DNA from 3 places in the Paracoccus sp. J55 genome. Region 3 is predicted to be linked to each of the others. Evidence: riboswitches for the same ligand, from Rfam matches in the RefSeq annotation. Region 3 holds a riboswitch; each other region holds the start of a gene.
What was found. A riboswitch is a leader RNA that binds a small molecule or an ion and turns the genes downstream of it on or off. The one in region 3 is predicted to bind cobalamin.
Positions count from the first base shown of each region.

Region 1: linked by a shared signal. The riboswitch ahead of PARJ55_RS0117445 (ABC transporter substrate-binding protein) and the one ahead of PARJ55_RS0111585 (CbtB domain-containing protein) in region 3 are both predicted to bind cobalamin.
Region 2: linked by a shared signal. The riboswitch ahead of PARJ55_RS0105505 (TonB-dependent siderophore receptor) and the one ahead of PARJ55_RS0111585 (CbtB domain-containing protein) in region 3 are both predicted to bind cobalamin.

Region 1 is NZ_AZVA01000033.1:20,612-23,851, forward strand. It holds gene PARJ55_RS0117440 (iron ABC transporter permease) at 1-873, opposite strand, end outside; gene PARJ55_RS0117445 (ABC transporter substrate-binding protein) at 870-1,883, opposite strand; cobalamin riboswitch at 2,031-2,223, opposite strand; gene PARJ55_RS0117450 (NYN domain-containing protein) at 2,372-2,926, opposite strand; gene folK (2-amino-4-hydroxy-6-hydroxymethyldihydropteridine diphosphokinase) at 2,939-3,240, shown strand, end outside.
Region 2 is NZ_AZVA01000004.1:52,227-55,466, reverse strand. It holds gene PARJ55_RS0105505 (TonB-dependent siderophore receptor) at 1-1,763, opposite strand, end outside; cobalamin riboswitch at 1,898-2,112, opposite strand; gene PARJ55_RS0105500 (hypothetical protein) at 2,645-2,842, shown strand.
Region 3 is NZ_AZVA01000010.1:113,472-116,711, forward strand. It holds gene PARJ55_RS0111580 (endonuclease/exonuclease/phosphatase family protein) at 1-907, shown strand, start outside; cobalamin riboswitch at 1,047-1,251, shown strand; gene PARJ55_RS0111585 (CbtB domain-containing protein) at 1,288-1,464, shown strand; gene PARJ55_RS0111590 (CbtA family protein) at 1,466-2,164, shown strand; gene PARJ55_RS0111595 (hypothetical protein) at 2,235-2,768, shown strand; gene bluB (5,6-dimethylbenzimidazole synthase) at 2,768-3,240, shown strand, end outside.

The DNA of each region.
Region 1 (3,240 bases), on a different contig from region 3:
GCGGACGCCGACCAGGAAGCGCGCCGCATGCGGGATCACCAGCCCGACGAAGCCGATCGAGCCCAGGATCGACACCATGACCGCCGTCACCAGCGCCGCGGCCAGGATCAGCACCGCCCGGACCCGCCGCACCGGCACGCCCAGCGAGGCGGCGCTGTCGGCCCCGAAGGCGAAGGCGTCCAGCCCGCGCGCATGCAGCTGGCAGATCAGCCAGCCCATGACGGCGACCGGCACGGCCAGCTGCACCTCGGGCCAGCGCACGCCGCTGAGATTGCCCATCAGCCAGAACATGATGCCGCGCGCCTGGTCGGCATTCGCCGATTTCGCGATGACGAAGGCGGTCAGGGCGTTGAAGAGCTGCGAGCCGGCGATGCCCGCCAGCACGATCTGCGCCGCGCCGCCGCGTCCGGCGTCGGCGCCGGCGGCCCGGGCCAGCGCCGCCACCAGCCCGAAGGCGATCAGCGCCCCCATGAAGGCGCCGAGCGACATCGAGAGCAGCCCCGCCCCGAGCCCGGCGATGGTCACCGCCACCGCCCCGGTCGAGGCCCCGGCCGAGATGCCGAGGATATAGGGATCGGCCAGGGCGTTGCGCAGCAGCGCCTGCAGCACCACGCCCGAGACGGCCAGCCCCGCGCCGCAGGCGGCGGCGACCAGCGCGCGGGGCACGCGATAGCTCCAGACGATGCCCTGATCCAGCGGGTCGAGCGCATGGCCCGCCTGCCACAGCCGGTTGGCCAGCACCTTCAGCACCAGATCCGGGGCGATGCGGGTCTCGCCGATCATCGCCCCGGCCAGCACCGCCGCCGCCAGCACCGCCAGCGCCAGAAGCGCGGCGACAAGCGCCCTGCGCGGTCCGGCCGCGGCCGGCGTCATTGCGGCAGGCCGTAGGATTTCAGCGCCGCCGCCAGCTCTTCCAGCCCGTCGATCACCCGGATCGTCGCGTCCATGGCGCCGGCATCCATGACGACGATGCGGCCGGCCTTCACCGCGTCCATCTGGCTGGCCACCGGGTCAGATTTCAGGAAGGCGAGCTTCTTCTCGACGTCGTCGGCCTCGAAGCGGCGGCGGTCCATCCGGGCCACCACGATCACCGTGGGATTGGCCCTGGCGATGGTCTCCCAGCCGACGGTCGGCCATTCCTCGTCCGATTCCACGATGTTCCGCAATCCCAGCGTCTCCATCATGTAGCCCGGCGCACCCTTGCGGCCGGCGACATAGGGATCGATGTCCATCTCGGCCGAGGAGAACCAGAACACCGCCGATCCGTCCTTGAGCCCCAGCGCCCTGGCCTCGGCCTCGGCCGTCTCCTCGCGCGCCTTCAGGTCTGCGACCAGCGCGGCGCCCCGGTCCTGCACGTCGAAGATCGCCGCCAGTTCCTCGATGCCCTGGTAGAGGCTCGCGGTCGAGAACATCGCCAGCCGCGTGCCGTCAAGCCCGACCGTGTTGTCCTTGCCGACGCAATCGGCCGGCATGACATAGGTCGGGATGCCGAGCTCGTGGAACTGCTCGCGGGTGGCGACGATGCCCTGCGGGCCGACATGCCATTCATATTGCACCGCGACCAGCCCCGGCTTCTTGGCCACCACGCTTTCGAAGCTGGGATCGTTGTCGGCCAGCCGTGCGACCTTGGCGTCGATGTCCCGGAACTGCGGCAGCACCTCGCTGAACCAGACCGAGGTGCCGGCGACCTTGTCGCCGAGGCCGAGCGCGTAAAGCACCTCGGTCGCGGCCTGGCCGACGCTTACCGCCGAGGCCGGCGCGGCGTCGAATTCCAGCGTCTGGCCGCAGTTCTCGACCGTCAGCGGATAGCCGGTCGCGCCGGCATGGGCGGCGAATGCGGCAAGGGACAGGGAAAGGCCGATCAGGCCCGAACGCAGGAACATGCTCCGTCTCCATCTGGTTGGGACCAGGGGCCGGAGGCGGCGCAACGTTGGGCTTGGCGGACCGCGTCCTGCCCGCAAGGCGGGGCAGGCGGCATGGGACCGCGTCTGGCTGTCGTCATCTCACCCTCCCCGGACAACCCCGCCCGGTGTGAACGTCAAGGCGCCGGCAGGTCTCCTGACTGGCGGGTCTCTGCCTGTCCTGGCCTTCCCGGGTCGAGGACCCAGTGACGTGATCGGACGCGGCTCGCCGCCTACAGTTGCGGGGGCAGTTCCGGTTGGCGCAGGGATGCGCCGCGGATTCCCTCTTGGCCCTTTCGGGACCGGCAAGGGGGCGTATCGCCGAAACGCGGCCGCCTGGCAAGCCGGATATGGCCAAGCCTGTCAGGAAGCGGTGGATGATCGGGGAAAGAAAGACCCTTGGCCCGCCGCGGCGGGGGAAGGGAAAGGCGCCGGCCCGCCGGGACGGGGTCTTCGGCGGCGCCGGGGGTTCAGGCGTCCTGCTGCGGGGCGCTTTCGCGGGGCGGGCGACCGATGATGTCGCGCAGCGCGTCCAGTTCGATGAAATTGTCGGCCTGGCGGCGCAACTCGTCGGCGATCATCGGCGGCTGGCTGCGCATGGTCGAGACCACCGAGACCCGCACGCCCTGGCGCTGCAGCGCCTCGACCAGCGGCCGGAAATCGCCGTCGCCCGAGAACAGCACCGCATGGTCCAGCCGCGGCGCCAGCTCCATGGCGTTGATGACCAGCTCGACATCCATGTTGCCCTTGACCTTGCGGCGGCCCAGAGCGTCGGTATATTCACGCGCGGGTTTCGTCACCATGGAATAGCCGTTGTAATGCAGCCAGTCGACCAGCGGACGGATCGGTGAGTAATCCTCGTTCTCCAGCAGGGCCGTATAGTAATAGGCGCGGATCAGCTTGCCGCGCCGCTCGAATTCCTGCCGCAAGAGCTTGTAGTCGATATCGAAGCCAAGCGCCTTCGCGGCAGCATAAAGATTCGACCCGTCGATGAACAACGCCAGCCGATCATCCTTGTAAAACACGATTCCCCCAAGATGTCTCTTTACCAAAGTCAGAAGGCGAACTTAGTCCTGGTGGCGCTGGGTGCAAACCTGCCTAGTTCGGCAGGTATCCCATCGGACAGCTTGCGTTTCGCGCTGGATAAGCTTTTGAAATTACCTGCGGTTGTGCCGCTTGCCGTCAGCCGATTCTGGTCCACCCCGGCGGTGCCGGCCGGTTCCGGTCCCGATTATGTGAACGCTGCGGTTTCACTTTCCTGCGCGCTGCCGCCCGATCAACTCCTGCGCGAGCTGCACGCGATCGAGGCGGCGCTGGGACGCCGCCGCGACGGGCCGCG
Region 2 (3,240 bases), on a different contig from region 3:
TTCACGGTCACGTAATCCGGCAGTTCGGTGGTGGGCGGGGTCCAGTTGCGGAACCATTCCGTGCCGTAGTTGCCCGCGACATAGCGCAGATCGGCGGTGACCGAGCCGCGGCCCTGCGCGAAGCCGGCCGTGGCACGCAGCCCCAGCAGGTGGCGGGGCTGGCCGGCGATGGGCTCGCCTTCCGCGGTCTGCGCATCGGCATAGGTATAGTTCGCGCCGAAGCGCAGCCGGTCGCTTGCCTGCAGATCCAGTTCCAGCTCGAACCCCTTGCGGGTGCTGGTGCCGGCGATGTTGGTCGAGGTTTCCCCGGCCCCGGCGATCATGTCCTCGACCTTGCTGGTGAACAGCGTGGCTCCCAACTGGCCCCTTCCGCCGGCAAAGCCCAGATCGGCGCCGATCTCATAGCCGCGGCTGGTCTCGGGCGAGAGGTCCGGGTTGCCGCGATAGGTGCCGGGCGTATAGCCGTAAAGCTCGAACATGGTGGGGTTGACGATGGCCTTGCCGGCGGCCGCGCGCAGGCGCAGGTCGCGGTCGGGCATTTGCCACGCGCCGGCGATGTTCCAGGTGGTGGCGTTGCGGAAATCCTCGTTGAAATCGCGCCGCAGGCCGGCCTGGATGCCGATCCCGTTGTCGAACCGGCCCTGATATTCCAGCGCGGCCGATCTCGTATCACGCTCATACCGGCCGCCCGGTGCGAAGGAGGCCTCGTAGATATCTCGTTTCTTCTGCAGCGCGACGTTCAGCTTCTGCGCCGAGTTGCGGGCATCGCCGCCATCAAGCGCCCATGTGCCGGTATATCTGAGATCCCGCAGCCGCGAGGCGTCGTCGTAGTCCGGCCGGCCGTCGTAGAAATGCGCGGTGGCCTGGTTGCTGCCCGAAAGGGCGAAGCGGTTCAGCAGCCGACCCCCCAGCGCCTCGGCTTCGAGCCAGAGCGAGCCGTAAGTCTCGTCCCGGTCGGCGGTCCATGGCTCGTCCCGCAGGTATTCGTCGGGCGAGGCGACGAAGGACACCGATTCGTCATAGCCGTATTCCTGCCAGCTGCGCCGCAGGGTGAAGCCGGCGGTCACCGCCTCGCTGATGTCGTAGGAGCCGCCGAGGGTCAGGCTGTCGCGCTCGTTGAACTCGGTATCGCCGCCCGGCGTGCGCGAGGCGTCCTCGCCATCGGTATGGCGCGTCGCGGCCGAGAGGCTGATCTGGCCGCGCGCGCCCATGGCGCGAAGATGGGCGCTGGCGGCGCGGGTGCCCTGACCGCCGATCTCGACCCCACCGCCATAGCTCAGCCCCGGGGCCGAGGCGCGGCGGGTGGTGATCGCGATCACCCCGGCGGCGGCATTGGCGCCGTAGATCGTCGATTGCGGGCCGCGCAGCACCTCGATGCGCTCGACATCCTCGGTCAGCAGGCCGCCGAACACATAGTCGCCGCTGCCGGGGGCATTGGCCTCGACCCCGTCGATCAGCACCAGCACGTGATTGGCTTCGCCGCCGCGGATGCGGACCTTGGTCAGGGTCTCGCCGGTCGAGGTCACGGCCAGGCCGGGCAGGTCGCGCAGCGCGTCCTGGACGGTGACGAAGCCGCGCTCTTGCAGATCCCCGGCGGTCAGGATGCTGTGGGCGCGGCCATAGGCGCTTTCGGCGACCGGCGACAGGCCGCCCGACAGGATCACGGGGTCGAGCATGACGGGCGCCTGGCTCTCCTGGCCCGTGGCGGCGGCCGGAAGGAGCAGGGCGGCGGCGGCCAGCAGGGAGACCGGGGTTCTGAACATTCCAAAGCCTTTCCAGCACGGGGCCCGGCCCCGCGATTTGCAGAACTGCCCTGCGGACAGGCCCGACAGCCCGGCCGCGGGACGGCGACTGTCACCTCTGCGGAACGGCCGCTTCCCGGGCGCGCCCCGCGCCGGAAATGGGTGATCGCTGCGGCAGGTCTCCTGGCTTGCGGATCGTTGCTCGGGCCGGCCTTCCCGGGGGTTGCCCAGTGGCGCCTGCGGCCTTCGCTCACCGCATACAGTTGCGGGGGCAGCCCCGGCCTTGCCCTGGCCGTCTTGCGGCCGGCGGGCGCACCGGTGTTCCCTTTTCATCCGGCATGGCGCCGGAACCGTAGCGGCCTTGCATTGCCGCAGGGCGCCGCGGGCTGTCAAGCGCCAATCCGGTGCCGCCGCGCGGCCGCGACAATCCGCCGGGTGGAACCGGCCGCTGAAGCGCGCCGCGGGGGCAAGGACGCTTTGGTGCCGGAGGGATCGGTGCCCCTCTGCCTGCTGCGGGATGGAACCGGCGGAACCCGCCCGCCTGCGGCGCGGGAAGGCGCCGCCTGCCGGAAAAGGGGGCCGGAATCGGGAAGCCGCCGCGGGTTCCGCGCCGGCCCGAGAACCTCGCCACCGCCGGAGGGCGCGGCCGGGGCGCCGGCCGCGGATGGCACGGGCGCGCCGTCCATTCCTGAGCGTTTTCCACGGGACGCAAAATCCGAACCCGACAGTTCGCATCAGGAAAATGTCACCGAGGAATTCTGTCAACTATATGTTTTTGCTAGATTATTTATTGACCTTCCGCGAATCCCTCTCTATATCCGGCTCAAGGTCGCCAGCCAGCGGAAAGCCAGCCAGCCACCACAGGACCCAGCCAGCCAGCCAGCCAGCCAGGAGAAACAAACATGGCAAAGACCGCTTGCAACGCCTGCGCGTTCTATGAGGATCACGTCGCCAACTCCGCCAGCACGCTTTCGGATTCCGGCCTGTGCCGCGCCAACCCGCCGGTCACCCAGAAGGATGCGGATACCAGGGGCTATTGGCCGGTCGTCAAGTCGAACGACTGGTGCGGACAGTTCGCCACCAGCTTCGCGGCCGAGTGAAGCGTCGCCACCGACGCTGCAAGGCAGCCTCCGGGCTGCCTTTGGCGTTTCGGGGTCGTGCACCCGGCCCCGTCCATCTCGGCACGGCAGGCCGGATCGGCGGCGTCGGTCAGATTCGCTGGCTGAAGGTGGGGATGGGCGTGACGCGCCGCACGGTGATGAACTGGATCGCAGCCGGGCAGATCGAAAGCAGCCGGCACGGGCAACCGTCCTGGTGCGCTCACGGCCCTGCGACAGATCGCGGGCGGGGCAGGGGCTAGCTCTGATCCATTCCAGCGCGTGGCGCATCCGCATCACTCACGACCGCACTCGGCAGCAGCCAACCGCAGAGATAAAGGCGGGCATGATGGCGGGTATGCCGCTTGATAGCGATTTTTCTTATAAATATCAATTGATTG
Region 3 (3,240 bases):
TGCGCAGGTCGCCGCGGTCGTCGCCGTGCTGGCCGAGACCCGGCCCGACATCCTGCTGCTGACCGATTTCGACTGGGATCTGGACGGCCGGGCGCTGGACGCCTTTGCCGCAAGGCTGGCCCGGGCCGGGCTGGACTATCCGCACCGTTTCGCGGCGCGACCGAATTCCGGCATGACGACCGGGCTGGACCTGAACGCCGACGGGCGGCTGGGCACGGCGGACGACGCGGAGGGCTATGGCAGATTCTCGGGCCAGGGCGGCATGGCGATCCTGTCGCGCCATCCCATCGGGCCGGTCACGGATTACACCGGCGCCCTGTGGCGCGACCTGCCCGGCCACCTGATGCCGCCGCTGCCCGAGAAGGTGGCGGCGATCCGCCGGCTGTCCTCGACCGCGCATTGGGACGCGGTCGTGACGGTGAGGGGCAACCCGCTCCACCTGCTCGCCATGTCCGCGACGCCGCCGGTCTTCGATGGGCCCGAGGACCTGAACGGCCGGCGCAACCATGACGAGCTGGCCTTCTGGCTGCACCACCTGCCGGGCGGCCCTTTCGTGCTGGCCGGCAACCTCAATCTCGACCCCATGGACAGCGAGGGCCGGCCCGAGGCGCTGGCCCGGATCATGGCGCATGTCACCGACCCCCGGCCCCGTAGCGCCGGCGGGGCGGCAGCAAAGGGCGGCGTGAACGACCGCCACAAGGGCGATCCGGCGCTGGATACCGGCGACTGGCCCGACGACAAGCCGCCCGGCAACCTGCGCGTCGATTACGTCCTGCCGGCCAAGGGCCTCACGGTGCTGGACGCGGGCGTGTTCTGGCCGGCCGAGGGCCCGCTGGCCGAGGCCGCCCTGGCCGCTTCCGCGCACCGGCTGGTCTGGGTCGATCTGGACTGGCCGCCGGCCCCGTGATCCGGACAAGCCCGCCTGCCTCGATCCCCGCGCGATCCCTCGGGCATCTTCTTCGTTCTCCAAATACCCATGCGACAGCGCCGCCCGCCGGCCCGCCGCCCGGTCCTCGATTCCGCTTGCCGCCGCGGCGGCGGCGCAGGTAACATATGCGTGTATCGGTGCCCCTTTCCGGGGCCAAAAGGGAATGCGGTGCGGCCCGGGGCATCCGGGGCCAAATCCGCAGCCGCCCCCGCGACTGTAAGCGGAGAGCGGACGCCCATCATGCCACTGGCCAACCGGCCGGGAAGGCGGGCGTCTGCCGTGACCCGCAAGCCAGGAGACCTGCCGATGCGCAAAACCGCAACGTCGTCGGGTTGGACGACATAAGGAAAGGGTCGCAGATGACCGCAAAACCCATGACCGCCGCGGGGGCCAGCCGCGCCTCGGTGCTGTTTCCCGCCATCGCCGCCTTCGCCATCGGCTTCGGGCTGATCTTCATGTCCGGGCTGGTGCAGGCCGAAACCCTGCATGACGCCGCACATGACGTGCGTCACGCCACCGGCTTCCCCTGCCACTGACATGTTCTCGCGCATTCTGACCAGCGGATTGATCGCTGGCGCTGCAACGGGGCTGATTGCCGCCCTGTTGCAGCTTTGGTTCGTGCAGCCGGTGCTGCTGCATGCCGAGCTTTACGAATCCGGGCAGCTGGCGCATTTCGGCGCCGAATCCGTCAGCGCGCATCAGGATCTCGGCCCCTTCGAATGGACCCGCAACATGCTTTCGGTGCTGTTCACCATGCTGGTCTATGCCGGCTACGGGCTGATGCTGGTGGCGCTGATGGCGGTTGCCGAATCGCAGGGCAATGCGGTCACGGCGCGGCGGGGGCTGCTTTGGGGTCTTGCCGGCTACCTGACCATGCAGCTCGCCCCCGCCTTCGGCCTTGCCCCCGAGGTGCCGGGCGTCGCCGCCGCCGATGTGCAGATCCGCGCCATCTGGTGGCTGGGCACGGCACTGGCCACCGGGCTTGCTCTGTGGCTGATCGCCTTCGGCAGGGGCTGGCCGGCCTGGGGCGTGGCAATCGTGCTGATCCTGGCGCCGCATCTGATCGGCGCGCCGCAGCCCGACAGCTATGCCGGCCCGGTCCCGCCCGAGCTTTCGGCCGAATTCGCCGGCCGCGCGCTGGGGGCCGGCGCCCTGGCCTGGGCGGTGCTCGGCCTGCTGGCCGGCTGGTTCTGGCAGCGCGAGGGGCAGCGCGCGCCCCTTCCGCAAGCCGCCTGATCCGGGCCGCAGCCCTTCCGGCCGGGCGCGCAGCCGTGCCCGGCCCTTTCCATGAACCGGGGGGACAGACATGGATCGCTCGATCCCGATGCTGCTGATCGGCCTGATCTTCGGCGGCGGCATGGGCTTCGTCATCGCCGCCGCCAACGGCATCACGCTGGACGGTCACGACCACGGCGCGCATGGCCATGGCGCGCAGGCCGCGGCGCATGACCACGGCGCGCCCATCGACCTGCCTGCTGGCAGCGCCACCGCCTCGGCCCGGCTGGAGCCCGACAGCGTCGCGGGCTGGAACCTGTTCCTGCAAAGTCCCGGCTTCTGCTTCGCCCCCGAACATGCCGGGCTGGCCGACCGGCCCGGCGAGGGGCACGCGCATCTTTACCTGAACGGCCGCAAGATCGCCCGGCTCTACGGCCCGGCCCATCACCTCGACGCGCTCGCGCCCGGCGACCGGCTGCGGGTCGAGCTGAACGCGAACGACCACCGGCCGCTGACGGTTGCCGGCCAGCCGCTCGCCGTCGAGCTGACGGTGCCCGACCGGCCGATCGCCATCCGCGCCGGGGCCGCGGGCCTGCCCGACAGCGCCATCTGCGCGGCGTCCTGATGGAGTTCGGCCCCGAGGACAGCGCCGCACTGGAGCGCATCCTGCGCTGGCGCCGCGACGTGCGGCATTTCCGCGACGACCCCATCCCCGAGCCGCTGCTGGACGAGTTGCGCGCGGCGATGGAACTGGCGCCCTCGGTCGGCAATGCCCGGCCCTGGCGGGTGATCCGGGTCGAAAGCCCGGCGCTGCGCGCCGAGATCCGCGCCGATTTCCTGCGCTGCAATGCCGAGGCCGCCAACCGCTATCAGGGCCGGCAGCGGCAGGAATACGATGCGCTGAAGCTGGCCGGCCTGGACCGCGCGCCCGTCTGGCTGGCCGTCTTCACCCGGATCGACCCGGCCGAGGGCCATGGCCTCGGCCGCGCCACCATGCCGCAAACCCTGCGGCAATCGACGGCCATGGCGATCCATGCGCTGTGGCTGGCGGCGCGGGTGCGCAACCTGGGCCTCGGCATGGTCTCGATCCTCGATCC